One region of the Cronbergia sp. UHCC 0137 genome, then DNA from elsewhere that is predicted to be linked to it. Evidence: predicted binding sites of a transcription regulator. Region 1 holds the regulator's gene; each other region holds the start of a gene.
The links. Region 1 encodes HrcA, which represses chaperone genes, less so after heat shock. Its sites were predicted from a motif close to TTAGCACTCNNGANTCNNGAGTGCTAA; they were not measured.
Positions count from the first base shown of each region.

Region 2: the regulator HrcA is predicted to act here: its motif matches at 4,718-4,744, upstream of groL (chaperonin GroEL).
Region 3: the regulator HrcA is predicted to act here: its motif matches at 7,581-7,607, upstream of groES (co-chaperone GroES).

Region 1 covers NZ_JAYGHC010000049.1:149-10,604, reverse strand. Annotated here, with positions in the region: gene glcD (glycolate oxidase subunit GlcD) at 1-667, shown strand, start outside; gene VB711_RS20475 (glycoside hydrolase family 10 protein) at 760-1,983, shown strand; gene VB711_RS20470 (hypothetical protein) at 2,001-2,561, shown strand; gene VB711_RS20465 (GAF domain-containing protein) at 2,813-5,038, shown strand; gene VB711_RS20460 (Fur family transcriptional regulator) at 5,048-5,467, opposite strand; gene VB711_RS20455 (peroxiredoxin) at 5,791-6,327, shown strand; gene gor (glutathione-disulfide reductase) at 6,609-7,961, shown strand; gene VB711_RS20445 (DUF2834 domain-containing protein) at 8,000-8,650, opposite strand; gene hrcA (heat-inducible transcriptional repressor HrcA) at 8,664-9,761, opposite strand; partial or broken gene VB711_RS20435 (flagellar assembly protein H) at 10,294-10,456, opposite strand, start outside.
Region 2 covers NZ_JAYGHC010000051.1:12,963-23,418, forward strand. Annotated here, with positions in the region: gene VB711_RS20835 (pentapeptide repeat-containing protein) at 1-131, shown strand, start outside; gene VB711_RS20840 (5-(carboxyamino)imidazole ribonucleotide synthase) at 128-1,261, shown strand; RNA gene ssrS (6S RNA) at 1,325-1,508, shown strand; gene VB711_RS20850 (lysophospholipid acyltransferase family protein) at 2,060-2,905, shown strand; gene groL (chaperonin GroEL) at 2,994-4,685, opposite strand; gene VB711_RS20860 (MraY family glycosyltransferase) at 4,844-5,926, shown strand; gene VB711_RS20865 (ribulose bisphosphate carboxylase small subunit) at 6,148-7,389, opposite strand; gene VB711_RS20870 (Uma2 family endonuclease) at 7,577-8,164, opposite strand; gene VB711_RS20875 (2TM domain-containing protein) at 8,316-8,819, opposite strand; gene VB711_RS20880 (ROK family protein) at 8,997-9,704, shown strand; gene VB711_RS20885 (S-(hydroxymethyl)glutathione dehydrogenase/class III alcohol dehydrogenase) at 9,818-10,456, opposite strand, start outside.
Region 3 covers NZ_JAYGHC010000018.1:95,448-105,903, forward strand. Annotated here, with positions in the region: gene infB (translation initiation factor IF-2) at 1-1,464, shown strand, start outside; gene VB711_RS11365 (hypothetical protein) at 2,003-2,200, shown strand; gene VB711_RS11370 (hypothetical protein) at 2,345-2,539, shown strand; gene VB711_RS11375 (ABC transporter substrate-binding protein) at 2,682-4,016, opposite strand; gene VB711_RS11380 (tetratricopeptide repeat protein) at 4,013-4,693, opposite strand; gene VB711_RS11385 (YbjQ family protein) at 4,996-5,322, shown strand; gene VB711_RS11390 (response regulator transcription factor) at 5,889-6,566, opposite strand; gene groES (co-chaperone GroES) at 7,627-7,938, shown strand; gene groL (chaperonin GroEL) at 8,037-9,674, shown strand; partial or broken gene VB711_RS11405 (Mu transposase C-terminal domain-containing protein) at 9,957-10,456, shown strand, end outside.

The DNA of each region.
Region 1 (10,456 bases):
TGAAGATGTTGTGGCTACAAATTGTTATCCGCGTGATGCTACGGCTATTTTGTTGGTAGAAATAGATGGTTTAGAGGTAGAGGTTGGAGTTAATAAACAACGAATTGCAGAAATTTGTCAGAAAAATGGAGCGCGTAATATTACTAGTGCCAGTGATTTAGAAACTAGATTAAAGTTATGGAAAGGACGCAAGGCCGCTTTTGCTGCTGCTGGACATTTAAGCCCAGATTATTATGTTCAAGATGGGGTGATTCCCCGGACTCAATTACCCTATGTGTTACGAGAAATTGAAGCATTAAGTCAAAAATTTGGTTATCCAATCGCTAATGTCTTTCATGCTGGTGATGGTAATCTTCACCCATTAATCTTGTTTGATAATTCAGTGGCTGGTGCTTTAGAAAAGGTAGAAGAAGTTGGAGGAGAAATTTTAAAACTTTGTGTCAGAGTTGGCGGAAGTATTTCTGGTGAACATGGTATTGGTGCAGACAAAAAATGCTATATGCCAGATATGTTTAGTGAAACAGATTTAGAGACTATGCAATGGGTAAAACAAGTTTTTAATCCTCAAGGGTTAGCAAATCCAGGGAAGATTTTTCCCACGCCACGCACCTGTGGAGAAGCTGCAAATGCTTCATTTCAGCAGTTTAAAGACATAGAAAGATTCTGATTAAATGTAGTCATATCTATATAAATTCCTGATGTTAGTTACTTGGTTTTGTAATTGTATGTATAATTGTAAAAGCAAGTCTAATTTTACAGATGAATAGGGTGGCTCACCGTTGTTTCTTATCTCTACTATCTTTAGCTTTTGTAGTCAGTTTAGCAGTCTCTTCAATTCCGTCCAATTCGGGTTATTCTCAAAATAATCGTCCGGTGATTACAGAAATTCGCGGCGTTTGGCTTACTAATGTAGCTAGTGGTTTATTTTTTGTACCTTGGGGAGTTGAACGGGCTTTAAACCAATTAGCAACTCTCAATTTTAATACAATTTATCCAGTAGTCTGGAACAGAGGATACACTTTTTATAACAGTGCTTTAGCTAAAAAGGTGACAGGTTCAGCAACTTTGCCTTTGCTAAGGTTAATCCACGGGAAAATGGATTTTTTAGTTAAATTAGTGAAGCTTTCTCAAGCTAAGGGTTTGAATGTAATTCCCTGGTTTGAATATGGGTTAATGACACCTCGTAATTCTGCATTAGCATATTTACATCCAGACTGGTTGACAACTGCAAGAGGAGGAATAAATTCTGATGTTGGTGAAGGAGGCATACCCCACGAAGAAATTAATAATGGTGTATCAAATCGCATCGTTTGGCTGAATCCTTTACATCCAGAAGTGCAAAAATTTATCAAAGGGTTAATTGTTGAAGTTGTCATTAATTATGATGTAAATGGGATTCAGCTTGATGATCATTTTGGGATGCCTGTACAATTTGGTTATGATCCTTTTACGCTACAGCTTTACCAAAAAGAACATCAGGGTAAAAATCCACCTATTGACGCTTTTGATGTAGAATGGATGCGTTGGCGAGCAGATAAAATTACCAATTTTATGGCTCAAATCTATCAAGCTGTCAAAAAAGTTAAACCTAATGCCACAATATCTCTATCTCCCAATTCCCAGGAGTTTTCCTATAAATATTATTTGCAAGATTGGGCTAATTGGGTAAAGAAAGGTTTAGTTGATGGTTTGATTTTACAGGTATATCGAGATGATAGAAAGTCTTTTATTGGGGAATTAGATAAACCAGAGTTAAAATTTGCGCGTAGTAAAATTCCTGTGGGAGTTGGCATTTTAACTGGAACTCTAACTCATCCTGTTGATATTAATCAAATTAGAGAACAGGTGCAAATAGTGCGCGATCGCAATTTTTCAGGTGTATCATTCTTTTATTGGGAAAGTTTGTGGGGTTACATCTCCCCAGATGCACCTCAACGTCGAAGAAGGGCTTTTACTCAGATGTTCGCGCCTAAAATTAATTAATTTCCGCAATAACAACAATGAAAATTAAAATTAATAATTGGACATTATTGTGGATTCTAGGAACATTTAGCGGCTTTTTAGGCAGTTTAATCTGGATTGAAATCGGTGAAAAGCCTGATATGAACGTGTTAACGGCAGCTATTGGCGGAATAGCGATCGCCCTACCCCAAAGTATAACACTTAAACCCACCACCTTCTCTTTACAATGGATTTTAGCTACCGTTGTCGGTTGGGTAGTCATTGCAGCCCTACATACAGGTGCTTTAGGTTGGAGTGTCCCCAGTAACGAATTTTTCCACTACAGAATCATCTCCGGGACTATTTCTGGAGGTATTGGAGGTTTCCTCATTGGACTGACACAATGGTGGATAGCAATCCCCAAATCATTACCTTCAGCTTGGCATTGGATTCTCTTTAATTCTCTTACCTGGGCAATAGCTGTACCCGTCGGTTCTGTCACCGGAATCTACCTACGTCGTCTCTCGCAGTTATTTTTGGGGGAAGTTGTCGGTTTAGCTATTACCTGGCTGCTAGTGGCGATTTTCACAGGTATCTGTGCCGAAAAATTATTAAAGTAAATTTAATATACTCCCTTCTCACTCAAAGAATATGGATTAAATGAACCGTATTCGCGTAGCGTCCCGTAGGGATAGACGCAAAGGACGCGAGGAAGGGAGTAGTCGTTACCATCAGTGAAATTTCTTTGAGTTATATGAAGAATTATCACCATTAGCAAAAAAAGGGGTTTAGTCTCCTTTCGTAATAATGTTAAATAACGATACTTTTAAAACATCCTCTAAAACCTCAGCCATATAAAATAAATAAACTAATGAATAGAAATCCAGTTAAATCCATTTCCAAGTTAAGCAAACTATCAACTCCTCAGATGTTCTTAGGTACAGACGTAGATAAAAAAAATAGTAGTGAGCAATTTCTACTCAGTATGTACGATTCTGTGCAGACATCAATATTTATAGTCGATGTTCTCGAAGACGGTGATTTTCGCTATTTAGGGCTAAATCCCACCCATGAAAGGTGGATAGGTATCCGTTCTGAAGAAGTGCGGGGTAAAAAACCAGAAGACATTCTCTCCCCTGTAGACGCTGCTAGAGTTCGTCAGCATTATGTTGATTGTGTACGCTTTGGTAAAACAATTTCCTACGAACAATGTTTGCAATTTCAAGGCATTAGTACATGGTGGAGTACAACTTTAACTCCATTACGGGATGCTAAGGCTAAAATTTATCGACTAATTGGCACTAGCAGTAATATTACTCAGTCCAAACAAACGGGGAGAATGCAAGCTGAACGGGAACGTATTTTAGAATCAATTGGCCAAAAAATACGTCAATTTCAACCCTTAGAAACCATTTTTCAGCAGACAGTTAAAGAAATTCGCCAATTATTAGATTGCGATCGCGTATTGATTTATCATTTTAATATTCATCAAATTGGAGAAATTATCGCTGAATCAACTATCATGGTTGGTAATTCTTTACTAGGACAAAAAATTAATGATCCTTGCTTTCACGTTCAACATCTAGAACGCTACAAACGTGGTTGTATTCAAATTATTGAAGATATTCATACCGCAGGTTTACATCCTTGTCAACGAGATTTTCTAGCTTCCATTCAAGTAAAAGCCAACTTAGTTTTACCGATCTTATTACAACAAGATTTATGGGGCTTACTAATTGTCCAACATTGCCGAGAAACGCGACAATGGCAACAAATAGAAATTAATTTACTTCAACAAATAGCCAGCCAATTAAGTATTGCCATACAACAACAAGAATTACATCAACAAATAAAAAATCTGCAACTACAACAACAGCAACTCCCGAAATTTCTAGCCTTCATCAAACAGATCACAGAACAAATTCGTGATCACCTAGATGCTGAAAAAATTTTACAAAATACAGTTAAAGAATTAGTCCAACTACTAACACTTGAACGTTGCCAAATCGAACTGTATGATCAACTGCAAATTACAGCCGTTGTTACTTGCGAGTATACCAACCATCCTCCCCATTGCCAAGGATTAACCAGACATTTAGCCGACTTTCCCGAAATTTATCAGCCACTTTTACAAAAACAGCCCTTAGCATCAGTAGAAATTCTTTCTGGATGGAATCCACAATTACAGCTAGTTAATCAACTTGCTTGTCCAATTTTCCATAGTCAAGGGGTTTTAGGAAATATTTGGTTAATTAGAAGCACAGATCAACCATTTACCGAATTAGAAATATCATTAATACAGGAAGTAGCAAATCAATGCGCGATCGCTATTCGTCAATCTCAATTATCCCTCACCAATCAAATACAACTTCAAGAACTAAAAAACCAAGAACGCTACAAAAATGAATTTCTCAAAACCCTGGCCCAACAACTACGCACACCCATCACCAGCATTAGTCTAGCCGGCCAAACCCTAGAAAGTCTTCTCACCCCAAATGGTATATTAGATATAGAATTAGTACCCCAACTCCTACAAATACTACACCAAGAATGTGGACGCGAGAGCAAATTAATTAACGATTTACTAACCCTAGCATACCTAAAAATTGAACCCGAACCCCCCACATTGATCGCCATTGACTTAAAAACCTGGCTTACCCCCATAGTTGAATCTTTTCGAGATGTCACCGATTGTCAGAAACAACAGTTAAATTTAAATATTCACGAAAATTTACCGCCCTTAGAAACAGACATCACCGATTTTGAGCGAATTATCACCGAATTACTCAATCATGCCTGTAAATGCACTCCCCCAAGTGAATTAATTACCGTTTCTGCCAACTTGAATATAGATACAGTAGAATTAAAAATCACTCATTCCGGTGTGGAAGTTCCCGTAAATCAACCATCACTGATTTTTCAACCATTTTATCGTCTAGCCAAACATGATTCCTGGAAATCTAGCGAAACCGGATTAGAACTAGCATTAGTTAAAACCATGATCAACCGCTTAAACGGATCAATTTGCGTCCACAGCATGAAAAATCAAATCATCTTTACAATTAAATTCCCATACACTTGCAAAACTTCAATCTAAAACCTAAACTTACTCACAACAGCGATCGCACAACCCCTGTACCGTCACCTCATAACTCTCACCCCGCAGACCCGGACGCAGACCCTTAAAATCTATACACTGAAAGGCATTCCAAGCTATATCTTCAATCGCACCGCATTGGTGACAGCAAAAATGATGGTGGGGTTCAACATTGGCATCATAGCGAGAAACCCCCTCTTCTAACAACACCTCCCGCACCAAACCCACCTCCCTCAACGCTTGCACAGAACTATAGATCGTCGCTTGGGATGAAACAGGAAAATCTTTATTCAAATCCGTGAGTATTTGTTCCACCGTTGGGTGATCAGTGCGTGATAACAAATTCGCATAGACCGCAAATCGCTGAGGTGTCACCCTCAAACCCTTGGATTTCAAGGTTTGGACAATCGCGTTTGCTTGTAACTGCATACTTGTGGCTATATTTTGCTAATTTACTTTATTTATCAATACTTTGTCCAAATCGAAAAAAGCGTTGATTTGTAGGTTGGGTTGACGTAAGGAAACCCAACAAATGCGTCGGGTTGCGCTGTCGCTTAACTCAACCTACAAAAAATGGACAAGGTATTGTTTATATTATAGTCCCCAATTTTTAGGAATTAATCATAAGTTTTTTGTGTTATACTTTTTAAGTATTTATAACTATTGAACTTTTCGCAAATCAGAATTATTCTGAGATATATCAGCAAAAAGTGATCACATAGCTACATAAATCAACTAAAATAGAGGTAAACATGGCTGTTCTTGAAAAAGTACCCAACGTTGTATTTAAAACCCGTGTCCGTGACGAATCAATTGGTGGCGCTAACCCCTTTCGCTGGGAAGACCGTACTACCGCCAGTCTTTTCAGTGGCAAGCGTGTTGTAGTTTTCTCCCTACCAGGCGCTTTTACCCCAACCTGTTCCACCTCCCACCTGCCCCGCTACGAAGAACTTTATGATCAATTTAAAGGGCTAGGAATTGATGCAGTCATTTGTGTATCTGTAAATGATGCCTTTGTCATGTACCAATGGGGCAAACAACAAGGTGCTGAAAAGGTATTTTTGTTACCCGATGGTAATGGTGAATTTACCCGCAAAATGGGAATGTTGGTAGACAAATCTAATTTGGGCTTTGGAATGCGCTCTTGGCGTTATTCTATGGTAGTTAATGATAGCGTAATCGAAAAGTTATTCGTTGAACCTGGTTACGAAGACAACTGCCCCACAGACCCCTTTGAAGTTTCTGATGCAGATACCATGTTGACTTACCTCAAAGGTGCTGCTGCTTAATTAGACATTAGACATCTCCGGTAAAGATTGTAGAGACGTTCCATGGAACGTCTCTACAAGGGTTGTAGAAAACGCATATTTAATTTCTGGAGATGTTTATTATAATGTAGAAACGTTCCCTGGAACGTCTCCATATAACGCATATTTAATTTTCACTCCATTAGAACTTACGAAAATATCTCTCAAAACCTCATTTCTCTGTGAACTCTGTGCCTCTGTGGTTTGTTTTCCAGCGACTTGTGCGTAATTCCTACCTATTTAAAATTTAAAGGACATAACTAATGAACTACGATTTTGACTTATTTGTGATTGGTGCCGGTTCTGGGGGGATTGCTACTGCTAGACGTGCAGCAGAATATGGTGCAAAGGTAGGAATTGCCGAATTTGACCGGTTGGGTGGAACTTGCGTAAACCGTGGCTGTGTGCCTAAAAAACTGATGGTTTACGCATCCCATTTCCCATCCCTGTTTGAAGATGCCCAGGGATACGGCTGGAGTGCTGTTCAGAGTACCTTGGATTGGGAAAAGATGGTGTCAGTCGTTAACAATGAAGTGACCCGGCTGAATGGCATTTATCAAACAATGCTAGATAAGTCCAAAGTAGAAATTTTTCAGGGACACGGTAAATTTATTGATGCCCATACAATTGAAATAGGGGATAAAAAAGTAACCGCCGATAAGATATTAATTGCTGTGGGTGGTCATCCCATTAGACCAAATATTTTAGGAATTGAACACGCCATTACCTCTGATGAGATTTTTAATCTGCCAAAACAGCCCAAAGATATGGTAGTTTTGGGAGGAGGTTACATCGGTACAGAATTTGCTTGTATTCTCAATGGATTGGGAACAAAAGTCACTCAAGTAATTCGGGGTGATATAATTTTACGTGGTTTCGATGACGATTTGCGGACAGAAATTCAGCAAGCAATGGGTAATCACGGGATTCGCATTCTCAACAAAATCGAACTCATAGCCATTGAAAAAGACGCAGACGGGGTAAAGGTCACAGTCCAAGGAGATAAAAATTCCGAAGAAACAGTGGTGGCTGATGCTGTGAGTTTAGCCGCAGTTGGTCGTAAACCGAACACCCAAAACCTGGGTTTAGAAAATACCAAAGTCAAACGCCATGACGGGGCGATTTGCGTAGATAAATACAGTCGCACAGAAGAAGAAAATATCTACGCTGTCGGGGATTGTACGAATAAAATTAACCTAACTCCGGTAGCAATTAATGAAGGTCGAGCCTTGGCTGATACCCTATTTGGCGGTAAACCCCGTACCATGAGTTACGAAAATATCCCCACAGCTATATTTACCACACCAGAAGCAGCAACAGTGGGTTTAACCGAAGCCGAAGCCAGGGAAGAATACGGTGATGCGGTGAAAGTTTATCGGACTCGTTTCCGTCCCATGTATTATACCTTAGCAGGGAAAGACGAAAAAACGATGATGAAATTGGTGGTGGATCAAAATACTGATAGAGTCTTGGGGGCGCACATGGTGGGAACAAATGCGGCGGAGATTATTCAAGGTATAGCGATCGCTATAAAAATGGGTGCAACTAAAGCCAACTTTGATGCCACCGTCGGAATCCATCCCAGTTCGGCTGAAGAATTTGTCACCATGCGTTAACAATCCCTCATTCCTCTGCGTTCTCTGCGCCTCTGCGGTTAGTTAATTTCTACCATTTTTTGGTCAGATGGACGCACACACAAATACAGCAAAGCACCAAAAAGAGGAATTAGGGAAAATACCCAAAATAACTTTTCCTCTTTCCACCCCCGTCGCTGTAAATCATCTCCTAACAATACCGGAAATAATAAACTGAGCATACAGAAATCTAAGCTCATCACATGGATAAAACGGCTTGTTTGCCATTGTTGCACAAAATCTCCCCAATTTCCATTATTTAACCCATAAAATACCAAAATTGCCGCCCCGATGATCAGCACAGAGCCAGTAAAGCGGGAATCTAGGAGTTTAATAAATGGATTTTTTTCACCTATAAAGGTGGGATTTGGTTTTCTTAACGCTAAATATGGTATAATGGCAAATGCACCAACGGCAAAAGCAGCGATCGCAAACGGCCAAGCCCGGATTTTTTGCCCTCTACCATCACTAAATAATAAAGATGCGTAGATTAAAGGCCAGATACCCATGAGATTAAATAGGGCTATCACTAAGGGATTGATATTTTCCCAGTTCCCCGTCGAAAGGTTTTTAATCAAATCGAAGGTATCAGGTTGGTCGGGAGGAGCAAATAAAAAGGCATAGGAAATAAATCCTAGCCATAGTACACCAAAAGTAATTTTTCTGGACATAACTTAATAAAACTTAACTAAAAGCCTGGGAGAGATAATCTGCTGCTGCGGCCACAACAGCGATCGCACTTTCATAGTCTAACCGCGTTGGACCCAAAACTCCCACACTCCCCACCGGAACAGAACCACGACAATAGGTAGAAGAAATCAAAGTACAGGTGCGAATTGGTTCTAAAGTGTTTTCTGTGCCAATGCGAACTGTAACCCTCCGCTTACCCCTTTCCTCAATTTCTGGTTCTTCACAAATTAACCGCCATAATTGGTCTTGCTCCTCTTCCAATAAGTGCATAATCGTTTGCACCTGCTGTAACTGAGAAAATTCTGGCTGACGCAAAACCTCACCCACACCCCGCACCATAATTTGTGTCGTAGTTGGTGAAACAGCCCGACGAGTCAATTCAGCCACTGAATTTTTCAAAAATTCCCCATAATGTTGGAACTTTTGATCTAATTCCCCCCAATCAAGTTTGGCTAATTCCAACAAACTGCGTCCCCGTAAGTGGCTATTTAAAAAATTAGATACAATCTGTAATTCGTGATCAATTACCTCTGGATCTGGTATACTTCCTGATGACGCTGTGAATAAATCCATTACCTTAGAGTGGGTTTCATAACTGTCTGTCACCACAATCAACATGATTTTACCCACTTCGATTTGCACAAGTTGCAAATGTCGTAAATGGGCTGTAGTTGTTTGTGGCATAGTAATCAAGGTAATACAGCCACTCAAAGTTGCCAAAATTTGGGCTGCACCTTGTAATAGGGCTTCTAAACTCCAATCTTCCCAATGTAGGCGCTGTTGTAATGTTGTTTCCACTTCTTTGGCTAAGGCTTCCGTCCGAGTAGCATCTGCTAAAAAAGGTGTAATCAGTTGGTCAACATAAATGCGATAACCAGAATCAGAAGGTATCCTCCCAGCGGAAGTGTGTGGTTGATACAGTAAGCCAGATTTTTCTAAAACGCCCATGACATTGCGAATGGTAGCAGAACTGACACCAAGATCAAATTCCTCAATTAAGGCTTTAGAACCAACTGGTTCGGCCGTAGCAATGTAGTGGCGTACAGTTGCCCAAAGTATATGCTGTTGTCGATTAGTCAGCTTAACTTGCATGGCGGTATTTTACAAAAGGCAAATCTTAATCAAGGTTTAAAAAACTATGGCTGTCACCACAAAAACATTAATTATTAATTAATTTAACAATACCAGATTATATATTTCTATTATAGTGCTTAGGCAGATAATTATCTATTGTTGTATCTATTGAAACCGTGTATTTATTTCTGCCTAACCTATTCTAGCTATGATCATCTTACATTATCCTTTAATAAGCAGTGTTTTAAGATACAATTTATCAAAAAAGGAACAGGAAACATAAAATGGTTTTTCCTCTTCCCTCAATATTCTCAATAGTCTAGTACAGCTTGGCGGAAGTCAAAAGTCAAAAGGAAGGCAGTATAGACTTTTTAGCAATTTAAAATGGTTGATTTATTTACGCCGTACTGTACTAGACATAATGACATGATTTTAGTGCGTAAGTCCTAAATACTACAAACCTATTGAAATTCCTGAATTTGTTCTAGGGATAATCCTGTAATTTGGGCGATTAAATCTATGGAAAGACCAGAACGGAGCATATTTAAGGTTATTTGAGTTGCAATTTCTGAATTTGTTCTAGGGATAATCCTGTAATTTGGGCGATTAAATCTATGGAAAGACCAGAACGGAGCATATTTAAGGCTATTAGAGTTTTTTCCTCAGCTTTACCTTTGGCTATGCCTTCGGCTTTACCTTCGGCTTTACCTTTG
Region 2 (10,456 bases), on a different contig from region 1:
TTAATATCGAAGGTGCAGATTTCACAGATGCAATTTTGGATAGAGCGCAAGTGAAAGAGCTATGTGAAAAAGCCAAGGGTGTAAATTCCCAAACAGGTGTTCAAACTCGTGATTCTTTGGGATGTCGATGAAGCGTGTAGGTATAATTGGCGGTGGACAACTTGCTTGGATGATGGGTGATGCAGCAAAAAAGCTAGGAGTAGAACTAATCATCCAAACTCCTCACAAAGATGATCCGGCTGTGTCTATTGCCCAGGAAACCGTATTTGCAGCCGTTGATGATGCTGTGGCTACGGGAATTTTAGCTCAAAAATGCGATATCATCACCTTTGAAAATGAATTTGTTGATCTTGATGCTTTATCCCTGCTAGAAAATCAGGGTGTGTGTTTTCGTCCCAGATTAGCAGCTTTAGCCCCGCTTTTAGATAAATATCATCAACGTTGTTATTTACAAAATTTAGGATTACCTGTTCCCAAATTTTTTGCTTTAGAACAACCAGAAGATAGATCAAAAATAGAATATTTGGGTTTTCCTGTGGTTCTCAAAGCCAGAAGACATGGTTATGATGGTCAGGGAACTTATGTAATTCAAGATTTAGCAACTTTATTAAAAATTGTAAATCAAAGTCAGACGGCGTTTTTAGTAGAAGAATTTATCCCCTTTACCAAAGAATTAGCCATCATTGCAGCGCGATCTGTCAATGGGGAAATCCTCACCTATCCGGTTGTAGAAACCCAACAAGAACAACAGGTATGTAGGAGAGTCATTGCACCGGCGGAAATTACAGCAGAACAAGAAGCAGAAATTAGAGCGATCGCTCATACACTATTAAATAGTCTACAAGCTGTGGGGATATTTGGCATTGAACTATTTCTCACAGGCAACGGTAAAATTTTAGTTAACGAAATTGCACCCCGCACCCACAACTCTGGACACTTCTCCCTAGACGCTTGTGAAGTTTCCCAATTTGAGCAACACCTTAGAGCCGTTTGTGGTTTACCGTTAGTTAACCCTATCTTACATTGTTCTGGTGCAGTCATGGTCAACCTGTTGGGATACCAAAATTCTCACAGCGACTACCAAAACCAGCGTCAACAACTAGGAGAAATACCCCACTCTCATCTTCACTGGTACGGTAAATCAGAATCTCGTATAGGGAGAAAGTTAGGACATATTACCGTCTTGCTAGAACAGCCAAACCAAGACGCAGTAAACACTCTGATTCAGACCATTGAGTCTATCTGGTATACCCACAGCTAAGATTTCTAGGAAAATTTTGATTTTCAATACACAACCCATTTTTCAAAGCTATAATTAGTTTTAGTTCCACTACGACGTTGGTGACTGCCCCCAAGTTTTTTGATCTATGTCTTTAAGAAAAAGGGAACTAACAAGTTCTTGTGGCAGTAAACCGGGCGTGTACCCGGAAACTTTAAACAAGGAAGATCAGTTCCCCCCTGGTTAAACCAGGTCATAAACTTAGGTAAAACGGCGTTGCGGGGAACACATAAATTTTAGCTCCTACGGTAAAATAACCTGGGGGCTTTAATTATATTCAACATATTTAATCAGCAATTTTAATTACCAAGAAATTCCTAAAATTAGTGATTTTCGCCTAAATTACTCTGTCTGACGCACCCTACAGACGACAAAATATCCAAAAAATTAATAACTAACGTAAGTTGCTAGTTAGATCAAATAAGGTGCGTCAGAAAGTTAAAATTAGCGATTTTAGCCTAAATTGTTCTGTCTGACGCACCCTACACACTACTACAGACGACAAAATATCCAAAAAATTAATAACTAGCAACTTGAGTTACTATAAAGGGGCTTGGTTTTATGATACATATTGTAGCAGTATTATTCAATTTGGCGATCGCTTGCCTAGTGTAACCATATTGTTATCAGAAATAATATCTGAATCTACTCCCTGATTAAATAATTTAATTTTGTCCGACTACTTATTAGACAAAAAGATTGCAAAATTATAATAGGTATGTTTTCAAACCGCACAAAAACGGATTGTTTCATCCTTGTCAATCCTGATAGAATGCCTCGATGTTAAAAATCCAACATCTCCAAAACACAAAACCAGGGTGGTCTTTGGCAGAGCGAGATCCCAAGTTCCTCGAATCTCTAATGCCTGTATTGGGCTTTTTATACCAATACTATTTTCGAGTCCAAACTAGCGGCTGGGAAAATATCCCTGATGGTAAAATTCTCTGTGTCGGTTCTCATAATGGGGGACTCGCTTCTCCCGATACATCAATGATGGTGTACGACTGGGTGCGTCGCTTTGGTGCAGAAAGACCAATTTATGGTTTAATGCACCCCAAAGTTTGGGAAATTTTCCCCCCAATAGCGGAAATGGCGATGAAAGCTGGGGCTGTGATGGCTCATCCTAAAATGGCTTACGCAGCTTTTCAATCTGGTGCTAGTGTTTTAGTTTATCCCGGTGGCGCTGAAGATGTGTTTCGACCCCATGCCATGCGTAACCAAATATACTTTGCTGAACGCCGGGGGTTTATTAAACTGGCATTACGGGCAAATGTGCCAATAGTTCCGGCCATTTCCTGGGGATCTCATGATACTTTAATTGTCCTAGCTGATTTATACAAAATTGCCCAACAACTCCATAAATGGGGGATGCCTTGGCTGTTTGGGGTTGATCCCCTAGTTTTTCCCGTTTATCTGGGACTACCTTGGGGTTTAGCCATTGGACCCCTGCCTAATATACCCTTGCCAGTGCCAATCTACACAAGAGTTTGTCCCCCGATTGTGTTTGACCGTTATGGAAAAGAAGCAGCCAGCGATCGCGCTTATGTGAACCAATGTTATGAATTAGTTAAGAGCCAGATGCAGCAAGAGTTGGATAAATTAATTCAACAAACCCCTTCCCGGTAGAAATAGAGAATAGGAAAATCAATAATGTAGAGACGTTCCATGGAACGTCTCTACATCGGTTTAAAAGTGATTCATGGGGTAGGGGAAATTAGAACATACCCATGCCGCCCATACCGCCCATGCCGCCCATGCCACCCATGCCGCCCATACCACCCATACCGCCCATGCCGCCCATACCACCATCAGGAGGCATAGGAACAGCTTTCTCAGGCTTCTCAGCGATAATGGCTTCAGTGGTCAAAACCATCCCCGCAATAGAAGCGGCGTTTTGTAAAGCTGAACGCACAACTTTGGCAGGATCGATAATACCTGCGGCAATTAGGTCTTCAAATACGTCAGTGGCAGCGTTATAGCCGATATTTAAATCAGTTTCCTTGACTCTGGCAACCACAACAGAACCTTCAACACCAGCGTTGTCTGCGATTTGCCGTAAAGGTGCTTCTAAGGCTCTTTGCAGGATATCAGCCCCAATTTGTTCTTCTGGGTCAAGATTCTTTTTAAATGCGTCTATTTGAGAAGATAGATGGATCAGGACTGTACCACCACCAGGAACGATACCTTCGTCAACAGCCGCTTTAGTCGCGTTAAGTGCGTCTTCAATCCGCAGTTTACGGTCTTTGAGTTCGGTTTCTGTGGCTGCACCAACTTTAATTACTGCCACACCACCAGCTAATTTAGCAATCCGTTCTTGCAGTTTTTCCTGATCGTATTCAGAATCAGTTGCTTCTAACTGCTTGCGAATTTGGGCAATCCGTATTTGTACTTCTGGCTTGGTTGTACTACCGGCAACAATAGTTGTGTTTTCTTTGTCAATGTTAATTTTTTGGGCTGTTCCCAACATTTCCAAAGTGGCAGTATCTAAACTGAGTCCGAGTTCTTCAGAAATTAATTGCCCATCAGTGATAATGGCAATATCTTCTAGTAAAGCTTTGCGGCGATCGCCAAATCCAGGGGCTTTGATAGCGGCAACATTTAGCACACCACGGGCTTTGTTAACTACTAAAGTTGCTAGGGCATCACCTTCTACATCTTCGGCAATTATCAGCAAAGCTTGACCTGAACGGGCAACTTTTTCCAAAATAGGCACTAAATCCTGAATGGAACTGATTTTTTTATCGGTGACGAGAATCCGGGCGTTTTCAAATTCCACCGTCATGCGATCGTTGTTGGTGATGAAGTAGGGAGAAATATAACCCCGATCAACCTGCATCCCTTCTACCACTTCCAATTCAGTGGTCAGAGATTTAGATTCTTCAACGGTGATTACCCCATCTTTGGTAACTTTTGCCATTGCTTCAGCAATCATTTTACCAACTTCTTCGTCATTCCCAGCGGAAACAGTAGCTACTTGGGAAATTGCACTACCCTCTACTGGTTTAGCAATTTTAGCAATCTCCGCCACTAACGCCTCAACAGTTTTATCAATGCCCCGCTTCAAAGCAATAGGATTTGTGCCAGCAGCGACATTTTTTAATCCTTCTTTAATTAAAGCTTGTGCTAAAACTGTGGCAGTCGTGGTTCCATCTCCAGCGACATCTTTAGTTTTGGATGCCACCTCTTGAATTAATCTAGCCCCAGTATTTTCTAGGGGATCTTCTAATTCAATTTCCTTGGCAACAGTGATACCATCGTTGACAATTTGGGGCATACCAAATTTTTTCTCTAACAGGACATTACGACCTTTTGGCCCCAAGGTGATTTTCACCGCATCGGCCAGGGTGTTAATCCCTCTCTCTAAAGCCCGCCGAGATTCCTCGTCAAATGCAATAATTTTTGTCATGTTTTATTTCTCTAACGCTTCCTTTACACAATTTAGCACTCTCAAGTCCAGAGTGCTAAGTACCCAATCTATCGAAAATCTTAATCAAAATCAAAAAAATTGATTAATATACATTTGATGCTTATTTTCAATCCTGGCAGTAATGGTGGAAGTGGGAGATGAATCTAGAAAACTCCCTTAAATCCCTGGGTATTGCTGACCCTAGCGGCACCGGCTGGTTAGCTGTAGTTTTCACTTTTCTTTTAGCTTGCTCTGTAACTTGGCGTTTAATGCCAACTTTACGCAAATTTGCTTTACGGGTTGGTTGGGCAGATCAACCAAATGCTAGGCGACTTAACCGAGAACCTCTACCCAATGCTGGTGGTTTAGCTATCTACGCCGGCGTAATTGCGGCTTTAGTATTAGCTACCCTGCTTAGACCTATCGAAATCCAAAGCGTCTTGGCTCAAGTGTTGACAATTTTATTAGGAGGTTCGATCTTAGTCTTAGTCGGCTTTATTGATGATCAATTTAGTTTACCGCCTTCTGTCCGTTTATGGACGCAAATTATTACAGCTTTGTTGCTGGTTGCTAATGGTATTAGTATTCAAGTGATCTTTGGTACGCCCATTGACTCACTACTATCAATAGCGTTAACTGTGCTGTGGGTAGTAGGTATTACTAATGCTATCAATTTGATGGATGGTATGGATGGTTTGGCGGGAGGAATCAGCTTTATTACGGCGATGAGTTTGTTGGGGGTTTCTGCCCAATTTGACCATAGAGCCGCAGCAACGTTGGTTTTAGCAGCTTTAGGTGGTTCAGCACTGGGCTTTTTACGCCACAATTTCCATCCTTCACGTATTATTATGGGCGATGCTGGGGCATACTTTTTTGGTTATGTTTTAGCAGCTACCAGTATTTTAGGTAAACTCCAAGAAAATACAATTTATGGACTTGTTCCTGTGGTTTTGTTTTTACTGTTGCCTGTTTTAGATACTACTCAAGTATTTGTGCGCCGACTCATGGCTGGAAAAAACCCTCTGAGTACCCCTGGTAAAGACCATCTACACCATCGCTTGTTGGCTTGGGGTCTTTCTCAGCGTCACGCGGCTTTTACTTTGTGGTCGATTACTTTGGTTTGTAATTTGTTGGCAATGAAAATACAAGGTATGACTTGGGAAGTGATAATAGTATCCGCTACCAGTATTGTTTTGCTTTTAGGTTTTACAATCTGGCAAAGAATTTATCAACGTGCCTAAGTTCGTGTTTGTATTTGAATAAATTGCCTAGTTTCAAGCTTTTGGAATCATATATTAGTCCGGTGCGTCAGATAGAGAAAATCTGTTGTGTACTAAATTATCGGGTCTGACGCACCCTACAAGGAATTAAACACAGATTAACGCAAATTAACGCGGATGAAGGATAAATTACAGATTATTTTTGTGGTGGGTTTAATGGAAAACTGCTGTAATAGATTCTGTCAATTCATTTTATTATTGGGACGCTGAATTATTGTTTCTATGACTCGACGTTTGGCTTTGGGATCAATCCCTACTAAACGCACGTATTCACCACTATATTCTGCTAAACAAGATTCCATTGTTGATATAGCGTCAGAATGAGCATCTATGTGGGTGTTTATGCAGCTTTGCCAAGAACCTGTACGGAAGCGACGTTCATCAACGTGTTCTATCCCGATTGTGTAGCCTTGAGATAGAATTTGTCGGATTTGTTCTTGGGTTTCTAGGGTTAGATGGGTATTAGGTTGTACTTGTTTATTAGTTGGGGTTTGAGTAACTGATATTTGTTGTTCTTGTGCTACGGGTTGGTAATTCCTCCCGCGATTTAGTCGATTGTATTCATCAACTAATTGGGATGTTTCTACTCGTTTTTGTTCACCTACCATCAATTTACCAGCTTCGATTAAATGGGATAGGCTAAAATTTGGTTTTTTAAAGACTGGTGAACCTTCTAAACTGTTTACTACCCGTTGGGAAATCTTTTCAAATCCAATTTGATGGACAAATTCGCGGATTTGTTCGTCGTAAATGCGCGATCGCAATGCACTAAAAAAGTCAATGGATTGGTTGATAAATGTATCAACTAACTCTTCTATTTCCCTTGGTGAAAGTCCATCTGGTTCAAAAATTCCCCCCACAATCCCCACTTTATCATCACGGTTGGGTTGCCAATAAAATTTATCCATCCTTCCATCTCGAATCAATGGTGCGTACAAGGTGGAAAAATCATTACCTGTAACAATTATCGGTACACGACAAATTGGGTTGGAATCATAACTCCCTGGTAACTGTACATCGGTGGGATTGTCGGCTATGTTCATCAGTGTGGCGTTTACCAACTGGGTATTTACGGTATATTGAGTACCTTCGTCAAAACGTCCCGCACCTGCATCTAAATCATTAATCATTAAGACGCACATTTTGCCACGGACTTTGATTAATTCTGCTGTTTCCCGATAACGCAGACGGATTAACCGCGCTGGATCTCCTGCGTCTGGACTTTCTAATTCTCCACCGGAAATTAAAGTTACTTCAATTCCCATTTTCTCGAAGACTAATTCACACTGAAAAGTTTTCCCTTCTCCTTTGCGTCCATGAATACCTAAAATTAGGGGAACTCGAATACCGGGAATGTTTAAAAAGTTTTTGGTGATATGTACTGCAAGTTTGTCGAGAAAGCTGGGAGCAATGTAGTAACTCATGGGTTATGGATGGGTGGTAGATACTTCTGTTTATAGCAGGAATCAGGGGACATCTTGCATAAATACTTTGGTGTAGCCAAGAATATTCTTGAAAAGCTCACGCAGAGGCGCAGAGGCGCAGAGAAAAATTTGAAAATCACGACTTTTGCAAGAAGTCTTTTGTGTCGCAATGACTAAGATGTTTTAATCATTTTACTTGTACTTCATTGATTGAAAAAGAAACATCTTCATAAACATCAGCCAAGGTGCAAGAAAAATTAATACTGCTTAATTGTAAATCTTGATTACCCCGATAGCTATAAAGTTCCCATCTTGCTTGATCATTGCGTCGAAAACAATCTACACGCTGACGGGTTTGACTAACTAAAACGTATTCTTGTAAACTTTCTAATTCTTGATAATCACTAAATTTATCACCTCTGTCTATTGCTTCTGTAGAAGGTGAAAGCACTTCAATAATTAAACAGGGATAACGTTTAAAATAATCAAAATTTGCATCTCTAGGATCACAAGTCACCATTAAATCAGGATAATAATAGATATTCAAAGATTCAATTCTCGCTTTCATATCGGCGACATAAAGACGACATCCAGATCCCCGGATATGATTCCTTAATATGGCAACTAAGTTAGCCGTAATTGTGACATGGGCATCACTCGCACCAGCCATTGCATAAATTTGTCCTTGAATATATTCATGTTTAATTTGGCTGGTTTTTTCTGACTCTAAATATGCTTCTGGTGTTAGATATGGTTGAGATTGGCTAAGAATCATTGTGTTATTTGAGCAGATCGTTAATTCGTTTAAATTGGGTGTAGAGTATCAATTATAGGGCTTGTGTACGAGTCATGGAATATCTAACCGCAGAGGACGCAGAGGACACAGAGAAATAAGAGTTTGAGAGGTTTTTTGCGTAATTCCTAAATTAAAGCTGCAAACCTTTAAACCATTTATTTAAAACTGTGTTAATGGTTTGTTTGATTTGATGTTTACGATTCCATTTTTGAAAGGCGATTTCGTATTCTTCACCCTTAATTTGTAAGGTATTCCAAATATCTAAACCAATGGCTAAACCACTAAATAGTAAAATATACAATGCCCAAGAAATTCCACCACCACCAATCAAATCGGCCAGGATGAAAAAAGTATTGATAATTGCATAATTACCGAGACGTTTTTTAAATTTTCCTTGACGATAAAGGTTGAAAGCTAGGCGTTGCTGTGCTTCACTTTGTTTGGATATCCAGTCACTTTCTGCTACTTTTAACGATTCTGGTGATATTTTTAACTCTGCTGCAATTTCCAATATCTCCTGATAGGAAAATTCCTTGTCGGTATTGTCTGCTTGACGTGCGATCGCTAATTGAAGAATTTGCTGCACATCTTCTTGGCTATAAGAACGAAGGCTTTTAGGATCAAAGGCCGTCATGATTTTTTCTGGGATATATATTTTAAATATGCTGTGGCAATATTCTTACAGTAGCAAATTTAGATGAGTCTGGTGGGATGGATTGATCAAGTTGTGAAGACTCTCGAAAAATCTGGTATTAACTGTAATTTAGCGGCTAATAATATCAAAAGAAGCAGCAAAAAGGGAAAAACCCCAATGGTAGAAGATAATGGATCAATTCGTACTCTATCGGTGGATATTGGTGGTAGCGGTGTTAAGGCTATAGTTTTGGATGTCACAGGAAAACCTTTAACAGAACGGGTGCGGTTAGAGACTCCCCAACCTGCCATCCCGGAAGTAGTGATTAATGCCATTACCATATTAGCAGCCACCCAAGGACAATTTGATCGGGTGTCAGTAGGTTTTCCTGGTGTGGTGCGCTGTGGAGTGACTGAAACTGCCGCCAACCTTGATTCTAATTGGATTGGGTTTGATTTAGCAACAGCCCTTTCTGGTCAGTTAAAAAAACCTGTGCGGGTAATTAATGATGCGGATATGCAAGGATTAGGTGCAATATCTGGTCAAGGTGTAGAATTGGTGATTACCTTGGGAACTGGTTTTGGTTCGGCTTTGTTTACGGATGGTAAATTAGTGCCAAATATGGAAATGGGACACCATCAGTTTCGCAAAGGGGAAAGCTACGAAGAACAGTTATGTCGTGAAACTTTGGAAAAAATCGGCGAAAAACGCTGGAATCGACGTTTAGAAAGAGCGATCGCTACTTTGCAACGATTATTTAATTACGATTGGCTTTACATTGGTGGTGGTGAAGCTGTACGGGTAAATCTCAATCTCCCCCTAAATGTCAAACTCATCCCCAATATTACTGGTTTATTGGGTGGTATCGCTTTATGGCGTGAATAACTAGGGGATTGGGGATTGGGAACTGAACGATTTCCCTGTGGAGATGAACGATTTTCCTATGGAGATGAATAATAATTTCTGCCCCCTGCCTCCTGCCCCCTGCCCCCTGCCTCCTAAAACGTCACCACACTGCGAATAGACTCCCCTCGGTGCATTAAATCGAAGGCATCATTAATCTTTTCTATCGGCATAGTATGAGTAATTAAATCATCAATATTAATTTTTCCATCCATATACCAATCCACAATTTTTGGTACATCTGTCCTTCCCCTCGCACCACCAAAAGCTGAACCTTTCCACACTCTTCCAGTGACTAATTGAAAAGGACGGGTACTTATTTCTTGTCCCGCAGCCGCAACACCAATAATTACACTTACACCCCAACCTTTATGACAACATTCTAAGGCTTGACGCATAACTTTGACATTGCCAATACATTCAAAACTATAATCAGCACCACCTTTAGTTAAATCTACTAAATACGGAACTAAATCACCTTCAATCTCTTGGGGATTAACAAAATGCGTCATGCCAAATTTTTCTGCTAAGGCGCGTTTTTGGGGATTAATATCTACACCAATAATCATATTCGCTCCCACCATCCGCGCCCCTTGGATCACATTTAACCCAATCCCACCCAAACCAAAAACTACAATATTCGCTCCTGGTTCTACTTTTGCGGTATAGACGACTGCACCAATACCAGTTGTTACACCACAACCGATATAACAAACTTTATCAAAAGGCGCATC
Region 3 (10,456 bases), on a different contig from region 1:
GACTCCATTCGCAAAACCAAAGTAGCGGCTGGAGAAGCGGGAGGCATTACCCAACACATCGGCGCGTACCACGTAGATGTAACCCACGAAGGCAAACAACAACAAATCGTCTTCCTCGATACCCCCGGTCACGAAGCCTTCACAGCTATGCGAGCGCGGGGCGCGCGGGTGACAGATATTGCCGTTTTAGTTGTAGCCGCCGATGATGGTGTCCGTCCCCAAACCGTAGAAGCCATTAGTCATGCTCAAGCGGCTGGTGTCCCCATCGTCGTCGCCATTAACAAAATTGACAAAGAAGGCGCGCAACCAGAACGGGTTAAACAAGAACTAACCCAGTATGGTCTAACGGCAGAAGATTGGGGTGGTGAAACCATCATGGTTCCAGTTAGTGCTATCAAAGGTGAAAACCTAGATACCCTCCTGGAAATGATCTTGTTAGTGGCTGAGGTAGGAGAACTAGCCGCCAATCCAGATCGGGTCGCCAAAGGAACAGTCATTGAAGCTCACTTGGATAAAGCCAAGGGTGCAGTTGCTACCCTGCTGATTCAGAACGGTACTCTCCATGTGGGAGATATGCTAGTAGCTGGTTCGGCATTTGGTAAAGTCCGCGCCATGGTCAGCGATCGCGGTAAGCGAGTCGATATTGCTAGTCCCTCCTTCGCTGTGGAAGTCCTTGGTTTAAGCGACGTTCCCGCCGCCGGTGACGAATTTGAGGTCTATGAGAACGAAAAAGAAGCCCGTTCCGTTGCCAGCGATCGCGCCGACAAACAACGTTTATCTCGTCTGTTACAGGGACGTGTTACCCTCACCACCCTCTCCGCCCAAGCCCAAGAAGGCGAGTTAAAAGAACTCAACCTGATCTTGAAAGGAGACGTACAGGGTTCTGTCGAAGCCATTATCGGCTCACTCAAGCAAATTCCCCAAAACGAAGTCCAAATTCGGATGTTGTTGGCTACTGCTGGCGAAATCACCGAAACAGACATCGATCTAGCTGCTGCTAGTAACGCCGTCATCATTGGCTTCAACACCACTTACGCCAGTGGCGCTAGACAAGCCGCCGACGAAGCAGGTGTAGACGTAAGGGAATACAACATCATCTACAAACTCCTAGAAGACATCCAAGGCGCTTTGGAAGGTCTACTAGAACCAGAGTTGGTAGAAGAACCCTTGGGACAAGCAGAAGTCCGTGCTGTCATCCTCATTGGTCGTGGTGCCGTTGCAGGTTGCTACGTTCAATCTGGTAAGGTGGTGCGTAACTGTAAAGTCCGTGTACGTCGCAACAATAAAGTGATCTACGAAGGCGTTCTTGACTCCCTCAAGCGGATTAAAGAAGATGCCCGTGAGGTCAATTCAGGTTACGAATGCGGGATCAACATTGATAAATTCCATGATTGGGCTGAAGGTGACATCATCGAAGCCTACCAAATGGTCACCAAACGTCGTACCCTCACACTCACTAAGTAAGTGTTGAGCGCCATTAGCGTTTTGGGTTGTAGCCCGTGTTAAGTGCTGAGTTAGTTGATCAGTGTTGAATTTATCACCTTTTTAGTTCAACACTCAAATCCTAAAACTCAGCACTTCTAGATTTTAAGTTGAGAGAGGGAACAGCGGTATGGCTACGCTCACCGACCAGGAACAGGCTTGCCCTGAGCGCAGTCGAAGGGAAACAGAAAAACCAGTTGTGTAATTAATTCTGTCCCATTACTTGGGTTGATCCTACAGAGCAATCTAAAAACCGATCAAATCCATAAAGATTAAATTATTCTGAGTATAAAAGGGGTTTTAGTAACCCATGACACAGAATCTTCTGCCACGAAACTATTATCTTTAGTAAAGATTAACCAAAATTTCCCAACTTTACGGTTAAAGTTGAATCATCAGCCATTTTGTATTTAATTTATTCCTAGTTATAGTTCAAAATACTGACTAATTTTGGTTTTGACCATTTTATACTAAATCTCTCTCTTTCGTTCTGGAAGTCAATCATGAGGAATGAGAAACTATGGCTACATTTCCAACTTCTAGCGATCGCCCCAAATCCCGTGATTCTCAAATTTGGCATCACCTAAAATACGCGATCTCTGCTAGTTCCGGTTTTCAACGCTGGCAAGCAGAATGCAACACTCAATTACAAGGTCTTAGGTTAGAACAACAAGTACAAAGGTACTTACGAGAAACCTTAGAAACCCTAGCCTATTAATAATCATCAACCCTGGGCGATCGCGCCCTCAATAGTATTAAATATAAAATTATTGATTATTATGGGTAACTTAACAATTGAAGCTCAATCTTTACAGGAAGCCTGGAAGGTTTACAACAGGGTTTAATTCAAGTTGCAATTAATATGGTACATGAAGGTATTGATATCGGTCTAGTATTAAAATTCACGGGTTTACCACTTGAAAAAATTCAAAATTTGCAACTTATTAATTTAGATGACTCGCAAATTTTAGTAAAAGATTTTTTAGAGTTGAGTGAGTCATCATTAAATAAAGTTTGGCTTGAACCGGAGGAAGATGAGGCTTGGAGAGATTTATAGTAAGTCTTATAAAAGGTGATGTGATCTCTGTACCTTATTAGTTATACCTTTCCCAGCACATAAAACTACAAATGTTGCATCCGGGATTAGCATCAATATTTTCTCTAATCTTACTCATCCTATTAAGGCAGAAATAACAGCGCTATTGAAAAATTAGATCTAATCGGTTTTGGGCTTGTTTTAGTGCTGCTTTGGGGTCACTTTTACCTAATACAACCGCTTCGATCGCTCTCCCTAAACTATCAGAAATACGATTATATCCGGGAAAAATGGGACGCGATCGCCCAAATTTTGCTTGATCTAAAAATACCTTGATTTGTGGTTGTTGATTCATAAATTTTTGATATTTTTCACTTTGACGCGACTTAATATTTACGGGTAAATAACCAGTTCCCAAAGCTAAATCTGTCTGAAATTCTGCACTCAAAGCATACTCAGCAAATTTAAAAGCTGCTTGTTCCCGTGTTGATTTAGTCTTAAAAAAGAACAAGTTTTCACCACCAATCACCGTTGCGGGCTTTTCTTTTACGGGTATAGGAAAAACACCGAAATCTACACCACTCTGTTGAAATTGTCCTAAACTCCAGGGTCCTGTTACCTGCATGGCTACCTTACCAGTGACCAAGTTATCTATTTCATAACCCCGTTCTAAACCCGATAAAACAGCAGAACCATCGGTAATTAAATTACGCCAAAATTGCAAAGCAGCGATCGCTCCTTCATTATCTGCTAAAACCACCCTCTCTGCCCTCTGGGAATCACCATTCACCAACTCACCGCTACCACTCCACATAAATGGCAACCAAGTAAATACCGTAAATTCACCCTTCCCTAAAGGTAACATTATTCCATGTTGATTGATTTTTCCGTCCCCATTGGTGTCAAGAGTTAATTTTTTAGCTGCTTCTCGCAACTCTTCCCAAGTCCGGGGTAATTCAGTAATTCCCGCTTGTTTAAATAAACTGGGACGGTAAAAAACGCCAACATTATTCGTAGCAAAAGGTACAGACCAAATTTTACCTTGATATTCCATTGATGTGTATAAAGCCGGGTCAATTTGATTTTTAACAGGAGACTGGGATAATTGATCATCTAAAGGTAAAATTGCCCCTAATTCCACTAATTGTCCCGTAATCGTCGGATTGTACCACAATAAATCAGGGGGTGAATTACCTACCACTGCCGTTAATATCTTAGGCATTTGTTGGTCTTGCTGTCCAACATACAGTGATTCTACTTGAATATTTGGATGGGTTTGGTTAAATTTATCGACCAACCTTTGCAATACATCACGATTTGATGGTGGATTTACCCCATGCCAAAATGTTAAATGAATTACTTCTTGAGATATTATTGATTGACATCCGCCTAAAGTTAAGATACCTATTACCAACGCGAATAGTATCCCATTTAGTGATTTTCGACGAAAATTGTGGAGCGATCGCTGAATTTTTGCAGATAAAACTAATGGTCTCATCCACCTATTTCTCGCAATAGGGCTTCTACTCTGACCACACCATCGGGGTTATTACCTCGCAGGTATAAATTACGGGCTTTTTGTAACATACTACTGGCTTGTTTAGCTTGTCGTCGCTGTTTTAGCATCGAACCCATTAATTCATAGGTGAGACCATTGTTTTGATCTAAGTTAATGGCTTGCTCATAAGCCCACATTGCTGATTTATAATCTCCTAAAGCAGCTTGTGTAACAGCCAACCCTTGATAAGCGTTAACGTTATTACGATTTAGTTGAATAGAACGACGGTAGGCTTCCTTAGCTCCCTTCATATCACCCATATTACCTCTAATATAGGCAACAGCATAGTAAAAATCACTATTGTTAGGATTGAGGGCGATCGCTCTGTGGTAAGCAGTTAAGGCTAAGGGAAAATTCCCCTGTTGAGCATATAAATAGCCAATTCCAGAGTGGATTTTAGCGTTTTTGGGATCAATACTGGCTGCTCGTTGATAGATAGCGATCGCTCCATTATAATCTCCCCCATCCACTAGCCTCCGTCCCTCTTCTAACATTTCTTTTAACTCTGCATTTCTCGCCTGTGCTACTATTACCTCAGTTTTAGCAACTACAGGCGTGGTAGTAACCAAACTACCTAATAATAGAAAAGTGACTATTAATGATGTATGTTTGTACATAGTAAATTGGCTGAACTTTTCTGATATTTTTCTTGTACATTAAAGCAAAAATCTCGGCTTTTGCAAACTGTATTTATTCCCTTTAGTGAAAAAAATCAATCAGTTATTAATATTTTAAAATAGACAAAAATGCAGAATTTAGATATAATATTTAAACAAATACACCAAACTAACGAAAAAATAAACTTCTTTCACCTTTACGACCCATGACTAAACTAGCTCCCAAAATGTTCCCCCCAGAAAGCCAATAACTTTTTAACCTAACTGTTCACTGATATAACTTTAACTTTTTAATTACTTATATGCTTTTAACAACAACTGATGTAATTCAGGGTGCAGTAATTCAATCATACTTAGGTATAGTAACCGCTGAAGTCGTCTATGGTAGTAACTTCCTACGAGATTTTTTAGCAGGTATTCGAGATATTGTCGGCGGAAGAACAGGTAGCTACGAGCGTCTATTTGAGCAAGGACAACAAAAAGCCTTAGAAGAACTAGAAAAAAGAGCGCGAGTTTTAGGCGCGGATGCTGTGATTGGAATTGAAATTGACACAGGTACAATCAACGTTGATCAATCTGGAGTTTTATTACTAATTACCGCAACAGGTACAGCAATAAAAATTCGTTAAGAGACTTCCAAATAAAAAAATATCCCAAAATTTCTTGTAGTGCAGGCATCTTGCCTCCTAATATACTCAATTTCATTTACCTATCACTTGACCAGATTTAACATTGTTCTTCTCTTCTTCTAATTCTTCTTCTGGTCACTGAGCGAAGTCATAAAGCCTAACGGCATAGCTGACGCTTACCGCGAAGCGTGGCGTTAGCTATAGTAAGCCGAAGTGCTGACTCCTGACTCCTGACTCCTGACTCCTGACTCTAAGGAAAAGACCTTTTCATCAAACCCTAAATAGTAATTTATTATCAACCCAACTATTAAGAAGATAGGTAGTATTTAGAAGAACCAAAGTTATTCGCGTAGTCTTTCTGAGGTTAGAAGAGAAGCTGAAGGATAAGATATATAGAATATTATCCTCCAGCTTTTATGGAACTTTTTTCAAGCTGTCATCAGGATTTTATCTATTGACGCAGTTTTTTTGTAAGAAAAGGATAAACAAAGTAATCCCCACAAAAAAGTTATACATCAGTAGCGATCGCCATGACAAAAAAGCTGCCTATCGCCTGACCTGAGAATCTAAGCCATTTGATTTTCAATCGCCCACCGTGCTAGTTCGGTACGGTTATGGAGATTGGTTTTGCCCAACATATTGGACACATGGCTTTCAACTGTACGCTGACTAACATTTAATTCTTCAGCGATTTCCCGGTTAGCTAAACCCCTAGCGACAAACTGAACTACCTTTAGTTCCGTTGGGGTTAACTGAACATCAAAAGGAACTTGAATCCGAGAACCATTTTCCCCTCCCTTGGTTTGGTGTTCCTTCCAACGGACGGTTTGTTTGAGTGAGGATTCGACTTGGGCTACGAGTTCTTCTGGTTCAAAGGGTTTGACCATATACACGTCAGCACCTTTGTTGAGACCTTTAACTCGGTCTGCACTTTGTCCCTTGGCTGAGAGGAAGAGAACAGGAATCCAGCTAGTGCGTTCACTTTGCCGGACTTGTTCTACAAACGTATATCCGTCCATTTCTGGCATCATTACGTCACAGATGATCATGTCTGGAACATCATGTTCTAAAATCTCCAGAGCTTCTCGTCCATTTTCGGCAGTGATGACTTCATAACCCCGGAATTCCAAGTAATCCTTCACCAACAAAATGAGGTTAGGGTCATCATCAATTAATAGAAGTCGTTTGTGATCTTTCATGCTGGAATCTTTCATAGCAGTGGCACTTGTTGCGCTCCAATCCATCAAGGTCTTGATTGGTTATCCCTTTTGGTGGATGATTGAGATGTTGTCTTTTTCCCACTTAACTTGCCTTTGCTGCCTTGCGGTCTAAAAAGTGAATAACACTTTCAAGAGACTAGTAGCTCGATGGCAAAAGTCTAGTAAGGATACGCAGAGCAGTAGTATTATAATCCGCTATTATAGGTTGATTTGAATAGCACGGGTTAAAAAGCTCTGATCATATCATAATCTTTTTAGTTGACAATTTCCGTATTGTCGACCGATCACCCTAGCTCAAAATTAACCCGCGCTTTCATTCACTTACTGCTGCCATATCATATCCTTCAGATGTTATCCCTCCATTAGAGGTTCACTTACAATCAACCGGGGAAGTTGTTGGCAAGGGAAGGAGGGTTAAAAGGCTTATGCTTTTACCACCTTATTGCCGATTAATTAAGTGTTCTTAGATGATCCGCTCAATGACTTCCGGGTTTGTTAGGCGATACCAAACACCATCTGGGTAGACTACTATTATCAGACCAGAACAACAAACACGCAAGCACTTGGCCTAAATTCTGAGGATGCAATTGAGATTACTGCCTGATGACTGGTGGAAGTTAAACCTTCTCAGTCGCTTTGTCAAGTATTCCCAGAACTCCAGACTAGCTTATTTTGAGCAGTAATGAGCAACTGTTTGTTCAGAACTAATGAAAATGTGTCGTTGAATGGTTGCCAGTCCTAGAGTTTCCACAGTATGACTGAAAATTTGGCTGGCCGGAAATTTAGGAGTTGTCTGGATGGGATGGTTGTTGGAGAATCACTGTGTTGTTACTCATTGAGCGGCTTCCTGATTACAGTTCTATAACAATTTCCCCACTTTGCAAATTAAAGTTGTCCATATAAAAATATTCATTACTTACGGAACAGAACCCGACAATTACAACAATTAGGTATTTGTACTCGTAAGTGGATGCGTCCACTCAGTTCGGAAACCCGTACACCAGGACTTGTTGCCATTAGATGCTGTTTTTCGGTAGATTAGCACTCAGGAGTCGAGAGTGCTAACCAAGCGAGAAAAATAATTATGGCAGCAATATCTTTAAGCGTTTCTACAGTTAAACCCTTGGGCGATCGCGTTTTCGTTAAAGTCAGCGCCCCTGAAGAAAAGACCGCAGGTGGTTTGTATTTACCCGACAATGCCCAAGAAAAACCCCAAGTAGGTGAAGTTGTCGCCCTTGGACCTGGTAAGCGGAACGAAGACGGTACTCGTCAAGAGTTGGACATCAAGGTCGGTGAAAAGGTGTTGTACTCCAAGTACGCCGGCACTGACATCAAGCTAGGAACTGATGAATATGTACTGCTTTCTGAGAAAGATATTCTAGCAGTCGTAATCTAAATCGGTGATGAGGGGTATTGGGGACTAAAAGTAAATTTTCCCGATTACCCATGACCAATTCCAGACAAATTTGACTTAATTTTGGGAATTAGAAAACTATGGCAAAGCGCATTATTTACAACGAAAACGCCCGTCGCGCTCTAGAGCGTGGTATTGACATCTTGGCTGAGGCTGTAGCTGTTACCCTTGGTCCTAAAGGCCGTAACGTAGTTTTAGAAAAGAAATTTGGCGCACCACAAATCGTTAATGATGGTGTTACCATTGCTAAAGAAATCGAATTAGAAGATCATATTGAGAATACTGGGGTGGCTTTGATTCGTCAAGCTGCTTCTAAGACTAACGATGCTGCCGGCGACGGAACAACCACCGCTACCGTTTTGGCTCATGCGATCGTTAAAGAAGGCTTGCGGAACGTTGCGGCTGGTGCTAATGCGATTTTGCTCAAGCGCGGTATTGACAAAGCATCTGCATTTTTAGTCGAAAGAATTGCTGAACACGCTCGCCCTGTAGAAGATTCTAAAGCGATCGCACAAGTAGCTGCAATCTCTGCTGGTAACGACGAAGAAGTCGGCAGTATGATTGCTCAAGCTATGGATAAAGTCGGTAAAGAAGGCGTAATTTCCCTAGAAGAAGGGAAATCTATGACCACCGAACTCGAAATCACCGAAGGGATGCGCTTTGATAAAGGCTACATCTCTCCCTACTTCGCTACTGATGCAGAGCGGATGGAAACAGTTTTCGATGAGCCTTACATCCTGTTGACAGACAAGAAAATTGCTTTAGTCCAAGACTTAGTACCTGTACTTGAGCAAGTAGCTCGTTCTGGTCGTCCTTTGGTGATTATCGCCGAAGATATCGAAAAAGAAGCTTTAGCTACCTTGGTAGTTAACCGTTTACGCGGTGTACTCAACGTTGCGGCTGTTAAGGCTCCTGGTTTTGGCGATCGCCGTAAGGCTATGCTAGAAGATATCGCCGTCTTAACTGGTGGTCAATTGATCACCGAAGATGCTGGTTTGAAGCTAGATACCACCAAGCTAGATAGTCTGGGTAAAGCTCGTCGCATCACCATCACCAAAGATAGCACCACAATTGTAGCTGAAGGTAACGAAGCTCCAGTTAAGGCTCGTTGTGAACAAATCCGTCGTCAAATGGAAGAAACCGAATCTTCCTACGACAAAGAAAAACTACAAGAGCGTTTGGCTAAATTGTCCGGTGGTGTAGCTGTTGTTAAAGTTGGTGCAGCTACCGAAACTGAAATGAAGGACAAGAAACTGCGTTTGGAAGATGCTATCAACGCTACCAAAGCTGCTGTAGAAGAAGGTATCGTTCCCGGTGGTGGTACAACTCTAGCTCACCTCGCTCCTCAATTGGAAGAGTGGGCTAAGGCTAACTTGAAAGATGAAGAGTTGACTGGTGCGTTGATTGTCTCTCGCGCTTTACCTGCACCTCTAAAGAGAATTGCAGAAAACGCCGGTCAGAATGGTGCTGTCATTGCTGAACGTGTGAAAGAGAAGGAATTTAACGTAGGTTTCAACGCTGCTACCAACGAATTTGTTGATATGTTGGCTGCTGGAATTGTTGATCCTGCAAAAGTAACCCGTTCCGCGCTGCAAAATGCGGCTTCTATCGCCGGAATGGTGTTGACAACCGAATGTATCGTAGTTGACAAGCCCGAACCTAAAGATGGCGCTCCTGCTGCTGGTGCTGGTATGGGTGGCGGAGATTACGACTACTAATTCTCTATAATCCACTAATTTGAAAACGGCTGCTTCCTTTATGGAGGTGGCTGTTTTTTTGCACGCAGAGGCGCAGAGGCGCGGAGAGAATATTGAGTTTCAATTCAACTGATAGTGTACATTAACTAATTATTTGACAATTTAACAAAATATTGTCAAAAATATCTTAAAACATTCTACAGTAAGGATTAGAGCAGGTTTTTATTTATCTAATTTGTGAGCATCCTCTGAATCTATACTTAACAAAATAAGTGTCAAAAACCAGATAATTATCAATTTATTAGCTATTCTCGCTGCATTGTAGGTATTAATCTTGGTGACGATGCTCCAAGTTCTCAGGTAGTGGCTTTAGCTTTGCGCCATGCAATCTTGCCAAAGCAATATGGACAAGAATATGAGCTTTATGAAGAATGGGGAACTTACGGCAAACCAGAACATTGTTATACTGATGGGGGTAAAGATTTTCGTTCCAACCATTTGCAGCAAATTGGTGTGCAATTGGGATTTGCTTGCCATTTAAGCGATCGCCTCAGTGAAGGCGGTATTGTCGAGCGTCCTTTTGGTACTTTAAATACTGATTTATTTTCTGCTTTACCAGGATACACAGGCTCAAATGTGCAGGAACGTCCAGAGGAAGCGGAGAAAGAAGCCTGTCTAACTTTACGAGAATTAGAACGGTTGCTAGTACGCTATAGTATTGATGCTCGTTTGGGAGATCAAACCCGTTATCAAAGGTGGGAAGCAGGGTTAATTGTTGCCCCCAATTTAATCTCAGAAGAAGA